Regions from separate parts of the Shinella sp. S4-D37 genome, predicted to be linked through region 1. Evidence: riboswitches for the same ligand, from Rfam matches in the RefSeq annotation. Region 1 holds a riboswitch; the other holds the start of a gene.

Region 1 (6,371 bases):
CTCGTTCTCGGCATCGGCGAGGCCTCGAAGATCGCCATCACCTTCTACGCCGCGGTGTTCTTCCTGCTGATCAACACGATCGTCGGGGTGAAGTCCGTCGATCCGCTGCTCGTCAAGGCGGCGCGCTCCATGGGCACCTCGGACTGGGACCTCTTCAAGAAGGTGATCTTCCCTTCCGCCATCCCCTCGATCGTCGCCGGCGCCCGGCTCGGGGTGAAGACCTCGCTGTTCTCGGTGATCGCCGCCGAGATGCTCGCCGCCCAGTCCGGCATCGGCTACCTCATCCAGAACGCGTCGCTGATGCTGGAAACCGACCGCATGTATGCCGGCATCCTGACGCTGACGATCATCGGCCTCCTGCTCAACTACCTGCTCGTGGCCGGCGAACGGCGCGCGACGCATTGGCGCGGCAGCGGCGAAAGCGGCCCGAACTGACCCCGATCCCTAAGTCCTCCCAACCAGCGATCTCTCCCGAAAGGATCTATCCATGACATCGTTTCCGCTCCGCCGGACCTTCCTGAAAATCGCGCTCGCGCTTTCGATCCTGCCCGTTTCGGGCCTTGCGCCGGCCCTTGCCGACGAGGCAAAGCCGGACGTCATCCGCATCGGCTCCACGGCGCCGGGCCACCTGAAATTCATCCTCTACCGCAACAGGAAGCTGCTGGAGGACGAGTTCGCCAAGGACGGCATCAAGATCGAGCTGACCACCTTCGACGGCGGCTCGGCGGCGACCGTCGCCCTCGGCTCCGGCGCCATCGACTTCACCTATATCGGCAACAACCCGTCGCTGCGCCTTGCGGCCACCGGCGCCGATGTGAAGCTCGTCGGCCTGTCGAGCTGGAACCGCTCCAACGAGACGCAGATCGTCGTGAAGCCGGATTCGCCGATCCAGAAGATCGAGGACCTCAAGGGCAAGAAGGTCGCCTATCTCGCCGGCACCGTGCGCCACTCGACCTTCGCCAAGGCGCTGAAGACGGCGGGCCTCTCGATCACCGATGTCGAGAGCCTCAATCTCGGCATCGAGAGCTCCGGGCCGGCCCTGTCGCGCGGCGACGTCGACGCGGTGGTCGAAAGCACCGGCCCCGTGCAGAAGCTGGTCGAGGAAGGCGAGGCCCGGGTGATCTTCGATGCCGGCGTTTCCGGCAGCCCGGAATGGGCCGTGCCGCATCTCCTCAGCGTCAACGGCGATTTCGCCCGCAAATATCCCGACATCGTGACGCGTTTGCTGGCCGTCGATATCGCGGCGGCGCGCTGGGCCGATGCCAATCCGGAAGAAACGATCGCGATCTTCGTCAAGGAGACCGGCAACAGCGACAATGCGGTGCGCGCGACCTATCCGGACGGCAAGTTCTTCCAGGATCCGCAGATCACCGATGAGGCGGTGCGTGCGCTTCAGGGCGAGGAGGCCTTCATGGCCGATGCCGGGCTCCTGAAGGGCAAGGTGAACTACGACACCTGGATCGACCGCTCCTTCTACGACGCAGCCATCAAAAAGGCGGATGCCAGCAACTGATGTTCGGGCGTTTCCGCTTGTCTCCGGATCGCGGAAACGCTCCATCCTTCCATCCCGGCGTAATTCCGGCAAAACTGCTTCGCGCTTTTGCCGGAATTGCTCTATAGGACGGGACGGCGGCGCTCGAACGTCGTCGCCCGTTTTGCGATTGCGATGTCCTCCATTCCCTCTCCGCCACTACCGCTTCACCGTACCCGCATCGTCCCGGCCGTCGTCGCCGTGGCCTTCTTCATGCAGATGCTCGACAGCACGATCATCGCGACGTCGCTGCCGGCGATGGCGCAGGCCTTCTCGACGGATGTCGTGGCGCTCAACATCGGCTTCACGGCCTATCTGCTCGCCATGGCCGTGTTCATACCGCCGGCCGGCTGGCTTGCCGACCGGTTCGGCGCACGCGAGGTCTTCCTGACGGCGATCGTGCTCTTCACGCTTTCCTCCGTCGCCTGCGGCTTTGCCGGCTCGCTCGCCGAGTTCACCGCGGCGCGGCTCTTCCAGGGTGCATCCGCCGCGCTGATGACGCCCGTCGGGCGCCAGCTCGTGCTGCGCGGCGCGCCGAAGGCGGAGCTGGTGCGGGCGATCGCCACCATCACCTGGCCGGCGTTGATCGCGCCGGTGATCGGGCCGCTGATCGGCGCCTGGGTGACCACGCATGCCGGCTGGGAATGGAACTTCTTCATCAACCTGCCGCTCGGCCTCGTCGGTGTGATGCTCGTCCTGTTCTTCGTGCCGCAGACGCCGGCCGAAGGTGCGCGACCCTTCGACCTGAAGGGTTTCCTCCTGACGGGAAGCGCGCTCGCGCTGACGCTTGCCGGCCTGGAACTCTCCAGCGCGCCGACGGGCGGCGCCGGCACGCTCGCCGTTCTCGCCCTCGGCCTTGTCGCCGGCTGGATCGCCATCCGCCATCTGCGTCGCGTGCCGCATGCCCTGCTCGACATGGCGGTGCTCAAGGTGCCGACCTTCGCCTTCGCGACGCTCTCGGCGGGCACTGCCGGACGGCTTGCGGTCAATGCCACGCCCTTCCTGCTGCCGCTCCTCTTCCAGGTCGGCCTCGGCCTCGATGCCGTCGAGACTGGGTCGCTCGTGCTCGTCTATTTCCTCGGCAACCTGCTGATGAAGAGCGTGACGACGCCGGCGCTGCGCCTTTTCGGCTTCCGCACGCTGCTGATCGTCAACGGCCTTGTCGCCGCGCTGACGATCGGCGCCTTCGCCTTCGTCGACAACGAGACGCCGCGTCTCCTGCTCTTTACGCTGCTGATCGCCTGCGGGTTGTCCCGCTCGATGCAGTTCACGGCGTTGACGACGATCGCCTTCGCCGACGTGACGCCCGCCCAACGCGGCGCGGCGACGACGATCTCGGCCATGCTGCAGCAGCTCGCGCAGCTTCTCGGCGTCGCCGTGGCCGCTGCCGTCATCCGCCTCTCGGGCGTCCTTTTCCCCGAAGCCGGCGGCGGCGGCATGCTGACGGACATCCGCGCGGCCTTCCTCGTCATCGGCGCCATCGGCTTCATCTCGGCCCTGCGTTTCCTCGCGCTGCCTACCGGCGCCGGGGCGGAAGTTTCCGGGCATCGCTGCCGCCCCTCTTGATTCTCTTCAGGATTGCGGTAGCCTGCGCGCGTTCGACAAGACTGCACGGGAGAGATCGGCCTGAAGGCCGGCGCCGACGGAGCAACCCCCCAGGAAACTCTCAGGCACAAGTGACCGTGCAGTTGAACGATCTGGAGAGAGGCGCTGCGAGCGTCCACCGAAGGGGAAAGCCGCCGCGGCCGGGCCGTGACAGGTAAACTCTCAGGTACCGTGACAGATTGGGGAAAACGCGGGTTCCGGCCCGTACCCTGATGTCATACGGAGCGAGAGACTTATATGCCCCATATCGCCGTTATCGGCGCCGGTATCACCGGCGTCACCACTGCCTATGCCCTTTTGGAACGCGGCTTCGACGTGACCGTGCTCGAAAGCCAGCGCTACGCCGCCATGGAAACCTCCTTTGCCAATGGCGGCCAGCTTTCCGCCAGCAATGCCGAGGTCTGGAACCATTGGTCCACCCTGTTCAAGGGCGTCAAATGGATGATGCGGAACGATGCGCCGCTGCTGATGAACCCGCGGCCGACCTGGCACAAATATTCCTGGCTCGCCGAGTTTGCTTCCAACATCCTCGGCTATCGCGACAACACGGTGGAGACGACCCGGCTGGCGATCGCCGCCCGCCAGCACCTCTTCTCCATCGCCGAGCGCGAGAACATCGATTTCGACCATGTGCGCCGCGGCATCCTGCATGTCTACTGGGACAAGGCGAGCTTCGACCATGCCGCGAAGGTCAATGCCCTGCTGACCGAGGGCGGGCTCGACCGCCGGGCGGTGACGGCCGAAGAGGTCAAGTCGATCGAACCCACGCTGCACGGGGCCTTCCACGGCGGCTTCTACACGCCCTCGGATTCGACCGGCGACATCCACAAGTTCACCTCGGGCCTTGCAAGAGCCTGCGAGCGCCGCGGCGCCCGTTTCCTCTTCGATGCCCGCGTCACGCAGGTCGGCAGGAGCGGCGCGTTCCGCATCGGCTATGCGACGGGCGAGGGCGCGGAACGCCAGGTCGAGGCGGATGGCGTCGTCGTCTGCGCCGGCACGGCGAGCCGCCAGATCGCGGCCATGCTCGGCGACCGGGTCAACGTCTATCCCGTGAAGGGCTATTCGATCACCGTTCATCTCGATGACGAGCGCAGCCAGGCGGCGGCGCCCTGGGTGAGCCTGCTCGACGACCGGGCGAAGATCGTCACCAGCCGCCTCGGCCCGGGCCGCTTCCGCGTCGCCGGCACGGCGGAGTTCAACGGCATGAACCGCGATATCCGCCACGACCGCGTCAAGCCGCTCGTCGACTGGACCCGCATGCTGTTTCCCGAGGTCGACACCAATCGTGTCGTGCCCTGGGCGGGCCTGCGCCCGATGATGCCCAACATGATGCCGCGGGTCGGCAGGGGGCGTCAGCCCGGCGTGTTCTACAATACCGGGCACGGCCATCTCGGCTGGACCCTTTCGGCGGCGACCGCGCAGATGGTGACGGACACGATCGCCGGCGAGATGGCGGCAGACCGCGCCATCGCCGCCTGATAGAAGAACGGCGAATCTTTCGAGACTTTTCAGGTCCCGGCGGCTGGCTGCCGGGACCTCATGGAAAACCGCAACCCTACGAGGACAGATATGGCCGAACTCACCCTTGCCGCCGCCAACATCATCATCGCCGCCGCCCTTGAGGCCGGCACGAAGGCAGGCTTCAAGCCGCTCACCGTGGCCGTGCTCGATGCCGGCGGACACCTGAAGGCCTTCCAGAAGCAGGACGGCGCCTCCATGCTGCGCTACGAGATCGCTTTCGGCAAAGCCTACGGCTCGCTTGCCGTCGGCATGGGCTCGCGCTGGCTGGACAGGAACGCGAAGGAGCGCCCGCATTTCATCGAGGGCCTGACCGCCGTCTCCGGCGGCAGGATCGTCGCCGTCCCGGGCGGCGTGCTGATCCGCGATGCGGCCGGGGCGCTGCTCGGCGCGGTCGGCATCACGGGGGATACTTCGGACAATGACGAGACCTGCGCGGTCGCCGGCATCGAGGCCGCGGGCCTCGTCGCCCAGGTCGACTGAGGCTGTCGATGGGGATGAGGCCGCGCCGAGCGTGCGTGGTCTTCCCTTTCCTGATCAGCGGGGACTCAGTTTCCAACAAGGCGCCTTCCTGCTGAAGGCCTTCGGCCTCATCGACCTCAGCGAGGCGCAGTGGACGGTGCTGTTTGCCGACATGCTCGCGCTGGCCGGCGGCTAACCGTGAAGCGTGGCGGCGAGGATCGCCGGGATCATGCCGCCGGCCTGAAGGATGGCGACCTCGCGGTCCGTCTCCACCGCGGCCCGGCCGGTTATGGCCCGGCGCGAACCGTCCGGCCGCAGCAGGCTCACGCATATCGCGCCGCGCGGCTCCACCCGCCTCGCGTCGATCTCGATCCGGTCCGTCGCCTCCGGCAGGAAGGGCGTGTCGCGGTCGATCACGATGGGAAGGACGCCCATGCCCACGAGGTTGGTGCGGTGGATGCGTTCGAAGCTGCGGGCGAGCACGGCGCGCACGCCGAGCAGCGCCACGCCCTTGGCCGCCCAGTCGCGGGATGAGCCCGTGCCGTAGCGCTCGCCGGCGATGAGGACGACCGCGCGGCCTTCGGCGCGATAACGCTCGGCGATGTCCCAGAGCGGACCTTCCTCCAGCGTCGGGGCGTGGACGGTGCGCGAGGCCGGGCGGCCGCCGATCAGGGCGTTTGCGGCGGTCGGGTTGTCGAAGAGGCCGCGCACCATGGCCTGCCAGTTGCCGCGCCGGGCCGCGTAGACATTGAGATCGGTCGGCGGATCGCCGCGTTCGACGAGGTGCCGCCCGGCTATGCTGCCGGCCGCGATCTGGCCGGCCGGCGAGATGTGGTCGGTCGTCATGTCGTCGCCCAGCACGAGCAGCGGATGGGCCGTATAGGCGCCCGGCCGGCTTGCCGGGCCTGCGGCGGCAAAGGGCGGCCGGCGGATATAGGTGGAGGCCTCCGCCCAGGGGAAGCGCGCGGCGCGCGGCGCGTCGAGCCGCTGCCAGGGCTCGTAGACCCCGGCCTGCTCGAAGGCCTCGCGAATGTCCTGCGGATTGGAGAATCCCCGCACCACGGCGTCGATTTCCGCGTCGGAGGCAAGCAGCTCGCGGAGGCGGACGGGCGCGCCGTCGGCGTCCCGCGCGATTTCTGCCTTCATCGGATCGGGCACCACCCTGCCGATGAGCGACAGCGCGACGACGAGCGGCGGGGAGGCGAGGAAGCCGAATTGCAGGGACGGATGCACGCGCCCCGGAAAGTTCCGGTTG
Region 2 (6,371 bases), on a different contig from region 1:
CGCATCGACGCCCGCCTCGCTGCAGCATTCCGTCACCATGGCGGGATGCGGCTTGGAAGGGCAGTCGTCCGCCGTGCGCGAGACGAAGAAGGTCCTGTCGAAGCCGTGCGCGTCGCGGATGAGATCGAGGCCGCGGCGGGATTTTCCCGTCACCGCGCCGAGGATCAGGTCGTCCTGCCGTTCCAGATGCGCCATCATGGCGGATATGCCGGGAAAGAGCGGCTCCTGGAAGCCGGGCTCGGCGCGCACGCCCGAATAGGTCGCCTTGTAGTGCGCGGTCATCGCCAGCGCCTCGTCGTCGACATGCGGCTTGCCCTGCATGCGGGCGATGGCGATGTCGAGCGTCAGGCCGATGATCGCCTTGGTCTCGGCAATATCCGGCCGCTCATGGCCGAAATCGACGAAGGTGCGCGCCATGACCTCGTGGATCAGCCCGGCGCTGTCGACCAGGGTGCCGTCGCAATCGAAGAGAACGAGCCGCATCAGTCTTCCTCGTCGACGGCGCGCTGGTCGAAGCCGAAGAGGTTCCAGGTCTGCACCATGTGCGGCGGCAGCGGCGCGGTGACGCGCAGGCGCCCGCCGGACGGATGCGGTATGTCGATATGGCGGGCGTGGAGGTGCAGGCGGTTCTGCACGCCGCCGGGAAACGGCCAGTTGATGTCCGCATCGAAATATTTCGGATCGCCGAGGATCGGATGGCCGATATGGGCGGCATGGACGCGCAGCTGGTGCGTGCGGCCCGTATAGGGCTCCATCTCCAGCCAGGCGAAGTTCTGCCCGGCCTGCTCGACGACGCGGTAGAAGGAGACGGCGTGGTCCGCACCGTCCTCGCCGTGCTTGGCGATGCGCATGCGGTCGCCGTCGGGCGTCTGTTCCTTGACCAGCCAGGTCGAGATCTTGTCCTCGCGCTTCTTCGGCACGCCCTTGACCAGCGACCAGTAGGTCTTCTTGGTGTCGCGCTCGCGGAAGGCGGCGGTCAGCTTCTGCGCCGCGCCGCGCGTGCGGGCGATGACGAGCACGCCCGACGTGTCGCGGTCGAGCCGGTGCACGAGGCGGGGCTTCTCGCCCTTCTGGCTCGTCCAGGCCTCCAGCATCTTGTCGATGTGCCGGGTGACGCCCGAGCCGCCCTGCACGGCGATGCCGGCCGGCTTGTTGAGCACGAAGACCTTGTCGTCCTCATGCAGCAGCATGCGGGCGAGCAGTTCGCCATCGGGAGAATGTTTCAGGTCGCGGCCGGCAATGGGGCCGGCCTTCGGCCCCTTCGCATCCACGTCCATCGGCGGGATGCGGACCATCTGGCCGGGCTGCACGCGCGTGTCGCTCTTGGCCCTGCCGCCGTCGACGCGCACCTGGCCGGAGCGCAGCAATTTCTGGAGCGGGCCGAAGCCGAGGCCCGGATAGTGGATCTTGAACCACCGGTCGAGCCGCATGCCCGCCTCGTCGTTCTCCACCTGCTTGTGTTCGATGCCTGCCATCTTCGCCTTCTTTCGTTGCGCCGTGCTTTAGCGCAAGAACGGGCGAAGGGGAATATTGGAAACGGCGCGTCAGAAGGCGCGGAACGTCAGCGTGGTCAGCGAGCGCACGATTCCCGGAATGGAGGCGACGTGGTCGTTGATGAATTTGCCGATATCCTCCTCGCTGTCGACATAGATCTTCAAGAGAAGATCGTAGTCGCCGCTCGTCGAATAGAGCTCCGAAATGAGTTCCGTAGCGTAAAGCGCGTCGGCCACTTCATAGGTCTTGCCCGGAGCACATTGCAATTGCACGAAAATCGGCTTCATCGGTCCTCCCGCGCCATCGGCGGCATGCTTGTTTCCGCCCGATTCCGGCGGCGTTCGACACCTCTTATGGCGGAATTCCGCCGGCAAAGGCAAGGCCGGCGGAATTCCGCACGATCCGTTAAAATTCGATGAAAATGCAACCGCCGCGCTTCACACCCCGGAAAGGCGCAACTGCTAGATTGTGACACCACAACCAACTCCGTTGAACGCCATGACACAGATCGTGACAGTTTCGCCGGCAACGGCCGCCTATGCATCGCTGGGGATGCGATCGCAGACGCGCGCGCACACCCTTTTCGAGGAGCGCATCCACGCCTGGAGCGAGGAAGCCAAGGTGCGTGGCGATGCCCGCGCGATCGCCGCCCTCAACGTCATCCATCCGCCGGCGCTCGCGCTGGCGCTGATCACCGCCCCGGGAAGCACGCCGCAGGTGACGGTCGCCGAGGCGCAGCGCCTCTATGACGAGAACGAACTTCCCGCCCTGCCGGACCCTGCCTGATCCTCCCCGCGAAACAGCCGCCCTCCAATCTGCAGCCCCTTCGGGGGCTTTTCTTTTGGAACATGTTTCCCCCTATCTTTCCCGCGACGACAAAAATTCGCTTGGTAGCGACGCAACGCTCTTGCCAAAGCGCCGGCAACGCCGTTATCTGGATGCAACCTCGCTGGGAGAAGCCGGCCGTCCGAACAAGGGCATGGCCGGTGCCGAAGGAGCAACCGCCCCGGAAACTCTCAGGCAAAAGGACCAGCAAGGTGCCGTCGGAACTCTGGAGAGAAGCGCTTTTCGGGCGCTCGCCGAAGGGATAACAATCTCAGGCGAAGGGACAGAGGGGGCTCAGGAGAGCGGCGCGAAAGCGCCGGTATTGTGAGCCGGTGCCCGTTGGATCGTGGGCGCCACAAGACTGGAGGGCGCCTTTTGGACGGATCGTCTGAGCTCAAGAAAACCCCGCTTCACGCGCTGAACCTGTCGCTCGGCGCCCGCATGGTGCCGTTCGCCGGCTATGAGATGCCGGTGCAATATGCGGCCGGCGTCATGAAGGAACACCTGCACACCCGAGCCGCCGCCGGCCTTTTCGACGTGTCCCATATGGGCCAGGTCACCGTGCGCGCCCGCTCCGGCGACAATGCGGACGCCGCCCGGGCGCTCGAAACGCTCGTACCGGTCGATGTCCTCAGCGTTGCCGAAGGCCGCCAGCGCTACGCGCTTTTCACCAATGACGAGGGCGGCATCCTCGACGATCTGATGATCGCCAATCGCGGCGACCATTTCTATGTCGTCGTCAACGCCGGCTGCAAGGAGGCGGATTTCGCCCATATGCAGGCGAAGATCGGCGACATCTGCGAATTGACGCTGCACGACGACCGTGCGCTCATCGCCCTCCAGGGCCCGCATGCCGAGGCCGTGCTCGCGGAACTGTGGGCGGACGTCTCCTCCATGCGCTTCATGGACGTGCGCGCCTGCGACCTGCACGATGCCGACTGCATCGTCTCGCGTTCGGGCTATACGGGCGAGGACGGGTTCGAGATCTCCATTCCCGCCAGCCTTGCCGAAGCGGTCTGTCGCCGCCTGCTCGACCATCCGGACGTGCTGCCGATCGGCCTCGGCGCGCGCGATTCGCTGCGCCTCGAAGCCGGCCTCTGCCTCTACGGCAACGATATCGACACGACGACGACCCCGGTGGAAGCCGGCCTCGAATGGGCCATCCAGAAGGTGCGCCGCACGGGCGGCGACCGCGCCGGCGGCTTTCCGGGCGCGTCCGTCATCCTCGATCAGCTCGAAAACGGCGCATCCCGCCGCCGCGTCGGCCTGAAGGCGGAAGGCCGGGCGCCGGTGCGCGGCGGCGCGGTGCTCGCCACCGACGCCGAGGGCGAGGACGTCGTCGGCACCGTCACCTCCGGCGGCTTCGGCCCCAATGCCGACGGCCCCGTCGCCATGGGTTACGTCACCAAGGCGGCGATGGCGCCCGGCACCCAGCTCTATGCCGGCGTGCGCGGCAAATTCCTGCCTATCACCGTCGCGGCGATGCCCTTCGTGAAAAACACCTTCAAACGCTGATCGGCGAACAGATTTTCCCAGGAGAGGAACGACCATGCTGAAATTCACCGAAGAACACGAGTGGCTGAAGATCGAGGGCGGCGTTGCGACCGTCGGCATCACGGCGCACGCGGCCGAACAGCTCGGCGACCTCGTCTTCGTGGAACTCCCCGAGGTCGGCGCGACCTTCGACAAGGGCGGCGATGCGGCCACCGTCGAGAGCGTCAAGGCGGCCTCCGACGTCTATTGCCCGCTCGACGGCGAGATCGTCGAGATCAACGAGGCGATCACCGCCGATCCTTCCCTCGTCAACAGCGACCCGCAGGGCGCCGGTTGGTTCTTCAAGCTGAAGCTCGCCAACCCCGCCGATGCGGACGGCCTGATGGACGAGGCCGCCTACAAGGAGCTTGTCGGCTGATGTCTCTCCCCAAGGATTTCGCCTTTACCGACTACCAGCCCTACGACTTCGCCAACCGTCGCCATATCGGCCCCTCGCCGAAGGAGATGGAGGCGATGCTGAAAGTGATCGGCTATGACAGCCTCGATGCGCTGATCGACGACACCGTGCCGAAATCGATCCGGCAGGCAAAGCCGCTGGAATGGGGCGCGCCGATGACCGAGCGCGAGGCGCTCGACAAGCTGCGCGAGACCGCCAACCGCAACAGGAAACTCGTCTCGCTGATCGGCCAGGGCTATTACGGCACGATCACCCCGCCGGTCGTCCAGCGCAATATCCTGGAAAATCCCGCCTGGTACACCGCCTATACGCCCTACCAGCCGGAAATCAGCCAGGGGCGGCTCGAAGCGCTGCTCAACTACCAGACCATGGTCTGCGACCTGACCGGCCTCGACGTCGCCAACGCCTCGCTGCTCGACGAGGCGACGGCGGCCGCCGAAGCCATGGCCATGGCCGAGCGCGTCTCCAAGTCGAAGGCGAAGGCCTTCTTCGTCGACGAGAACTGCCACCCGCAGACCATCGCGCTTTTGAAGACCCGTTCCGAACCGCTCGGCTGGCAGATCGTCGTCGGCGATCCCTTCACCGATCTCGACCCCGTCGATGTCTTCGGCGCGATCTTCCAGTATCCCGGCACCTACGGCCATGTGCGCGATTTCTCGGGCCTGATCGCCCGCCTGCACCAGACCGGCGCCATCGCCGTCGTCGCCGCCGATCCGCTGGCCCTCGCCCTCCTGAAATCGCCCGGCGACATGGATGCGGACATCGCCATCGGCTGCACGCAGCGTTTCGGCGTGCCGGTCGGCTACGGCGGGCCGCATGCGGCCTATATGGCCGTCAAGGACGCCTACAAGCGCTCCATGCCCGGCCGCCTCGTCGGCGTCTCCATCGATGCGCGCGGCAACCGCGCCTATCGCCTGTCGCTGCAGACGCGCGAGCAGCACATCCGCCGCGAGAAGGCGACCTCGAACATCTGCACCGCGCAGGTGCTGCTCGCCGTCATGGCCTCGATGTACGCCGTCTTCCACGGGCCGCAGGGCCTGAAAGCCATCGCCCAGAGCGTGCACCAGAAGACCGTGCGTCTCGCCGAGGGCCTCGAAAAGCTCGGCTACACGGTCGAGCCCGACGTGTTCTTCGACACGATCACCGTCCATGTCGGCAAGCTGCAGGGCATCATCCTGAAGACCGCCGTCGCGGAAGGGGTGAATCTCCGCAAGATCGGCGACGACCGCATCGGCATCAGCCTCGACGAGCGCTCGCGCCCCGTCACGCTGGAAGCCGTCTGGCGCGCCTTCGGCGGGAATTTCGAGGCGTCGGAATTCGAGCCGGACTACCGCCTGCCGGAAGACCTCTTGCGCACCAGCGAATACCTGACGCATCCGATCTTCCACATGAACCGCGCGGAAAGCGAGATGGTGCGCTACATCCGCCGCCTCTCGGACCGGGACCTCGCGCTCGACCGGGCGATGATCCCGCTCGGCTCGTGCACTATGAAGCTCAATGCGACAGCGGAAATGCTGCCGATCACCTGGCCGGAATTTTCGGAGATCCACCCCTTCGTGCCCGCCGACCAGGCGCAGGGCTATCGCTACCTCATCGAGGACCTGTCGCAGAAGCTCTGCGACATCACCGGCTACGACGCCGTCTCCATGCAGCCGAATTCCGGTGCGCAGGGCGAATATGCCGGCCTCCTGACGATCCGCGCCTATCACCTCGCCAATGGCGATGACCATCGCGACGTCTGCCTGATCCCGACCTCCGCGCACGGCACCAATCCGGCCTCCGCGCAGATGGTCGGCATGAAGGTCGTCGTCGTGAAAGTGTCGGATAACGGCGATATCGACATGGATGATTTCCGTGCGAAAGCAGAGCAGTATGCGGAAAACCTCTCGTGCTGCATGATCACCTATCCCTCCACCCACGGCGTCTTTGAAGAGAATGTGCGCGAGATCTGCGAACTCGTCCACAAGCATGGCGGCCAGGTCTATATCGACGGCGCGAACATGAACGCCATGGTAGGCCTTGCCCGTCCCGGCGATATCGGCGGGGACGTTTCGCACCTCAACCTGCACAAGACCTTCTGCATCCCGCATGGCGGCGGCGG

The links. A riboswitch is a leader RNA that binds a small molecule or an ion and turns the genes downstream of it on or off. The one in region 1 is predicted to bind glycine.
Region 2: linked by a shared signal. The riboswitch ahead of gcvT (glycine cleavage system aminomethyltransferase GcvT) and the one ahead of AB3G45_RS02240 (D-amino acid dehydrogenase) in region 1 are both predicted to bind glycine.

What each region holds. Positions count from the first base shown of each region.
Region 1 covers NZ_JBFNXL010000002.1:62,829-69,199, forward strand. Annotated here, with positions in the region: gene AB3G45_RS02225 (ABC transporter permease) at 1-435, shown strand, start outside; gene AB3G45_RS02230 (aliphatic sulfonate ABC transporter substrate-binding protein) at 488-1,513, shown strand; gene AB3G45_RS02235 (MFS transporter) at 1,667-3,097, shown strand; glycine riboswitch at 3,134-3,224, shown strand; gene AB3G45_RS02240 (D-amino acid dehydrogenase) at 3,374-4,615, shown strand; gene AB3G45_RS02245 (heme-binding protein) at 4,706-5,137, shown strand; gene AB3G45_RS02250 (hypothetical protein) at 5,169-5,312, shown strand; gene acnA (aconitate hydratase AcnA) at 5,309-6,371, opposite strand, start outside.
Region 2 covers NZ_JBFNXL010000005.1:1,774,933-1,781,303, reverse strand. Annotated here, with positions in the region: gene AB3G45_RS16045 (HAD-IA family hydrolase) at 1-483, opposite strand, end outside; gene AB3G45_RS16040 (RluA family pseudouridine synthase) at 483-1,475, opposite strand; gene AB3G45_RS16035 (Lrp/AsnC ligand binding domain-containing protein) at 1,545-1,781, opposite strand; gene AB3G45_RS16030 (hypothetical protein) at 2,005-2,280, shown strand; glycine riboswitch at 2,435-2,536, shown strand; gene gcvT (glycine cleavage system aminomethyltransferase GcvT) at 2,695-3,834, shown strand; gene gcvH (glycine cleavage system protein GcvH) at 3,869-4,231, shown strand; gene gcvP (aminomethyl-transferring glycine dehydrogenase) at 4,231-6,371, shown strand, end outside.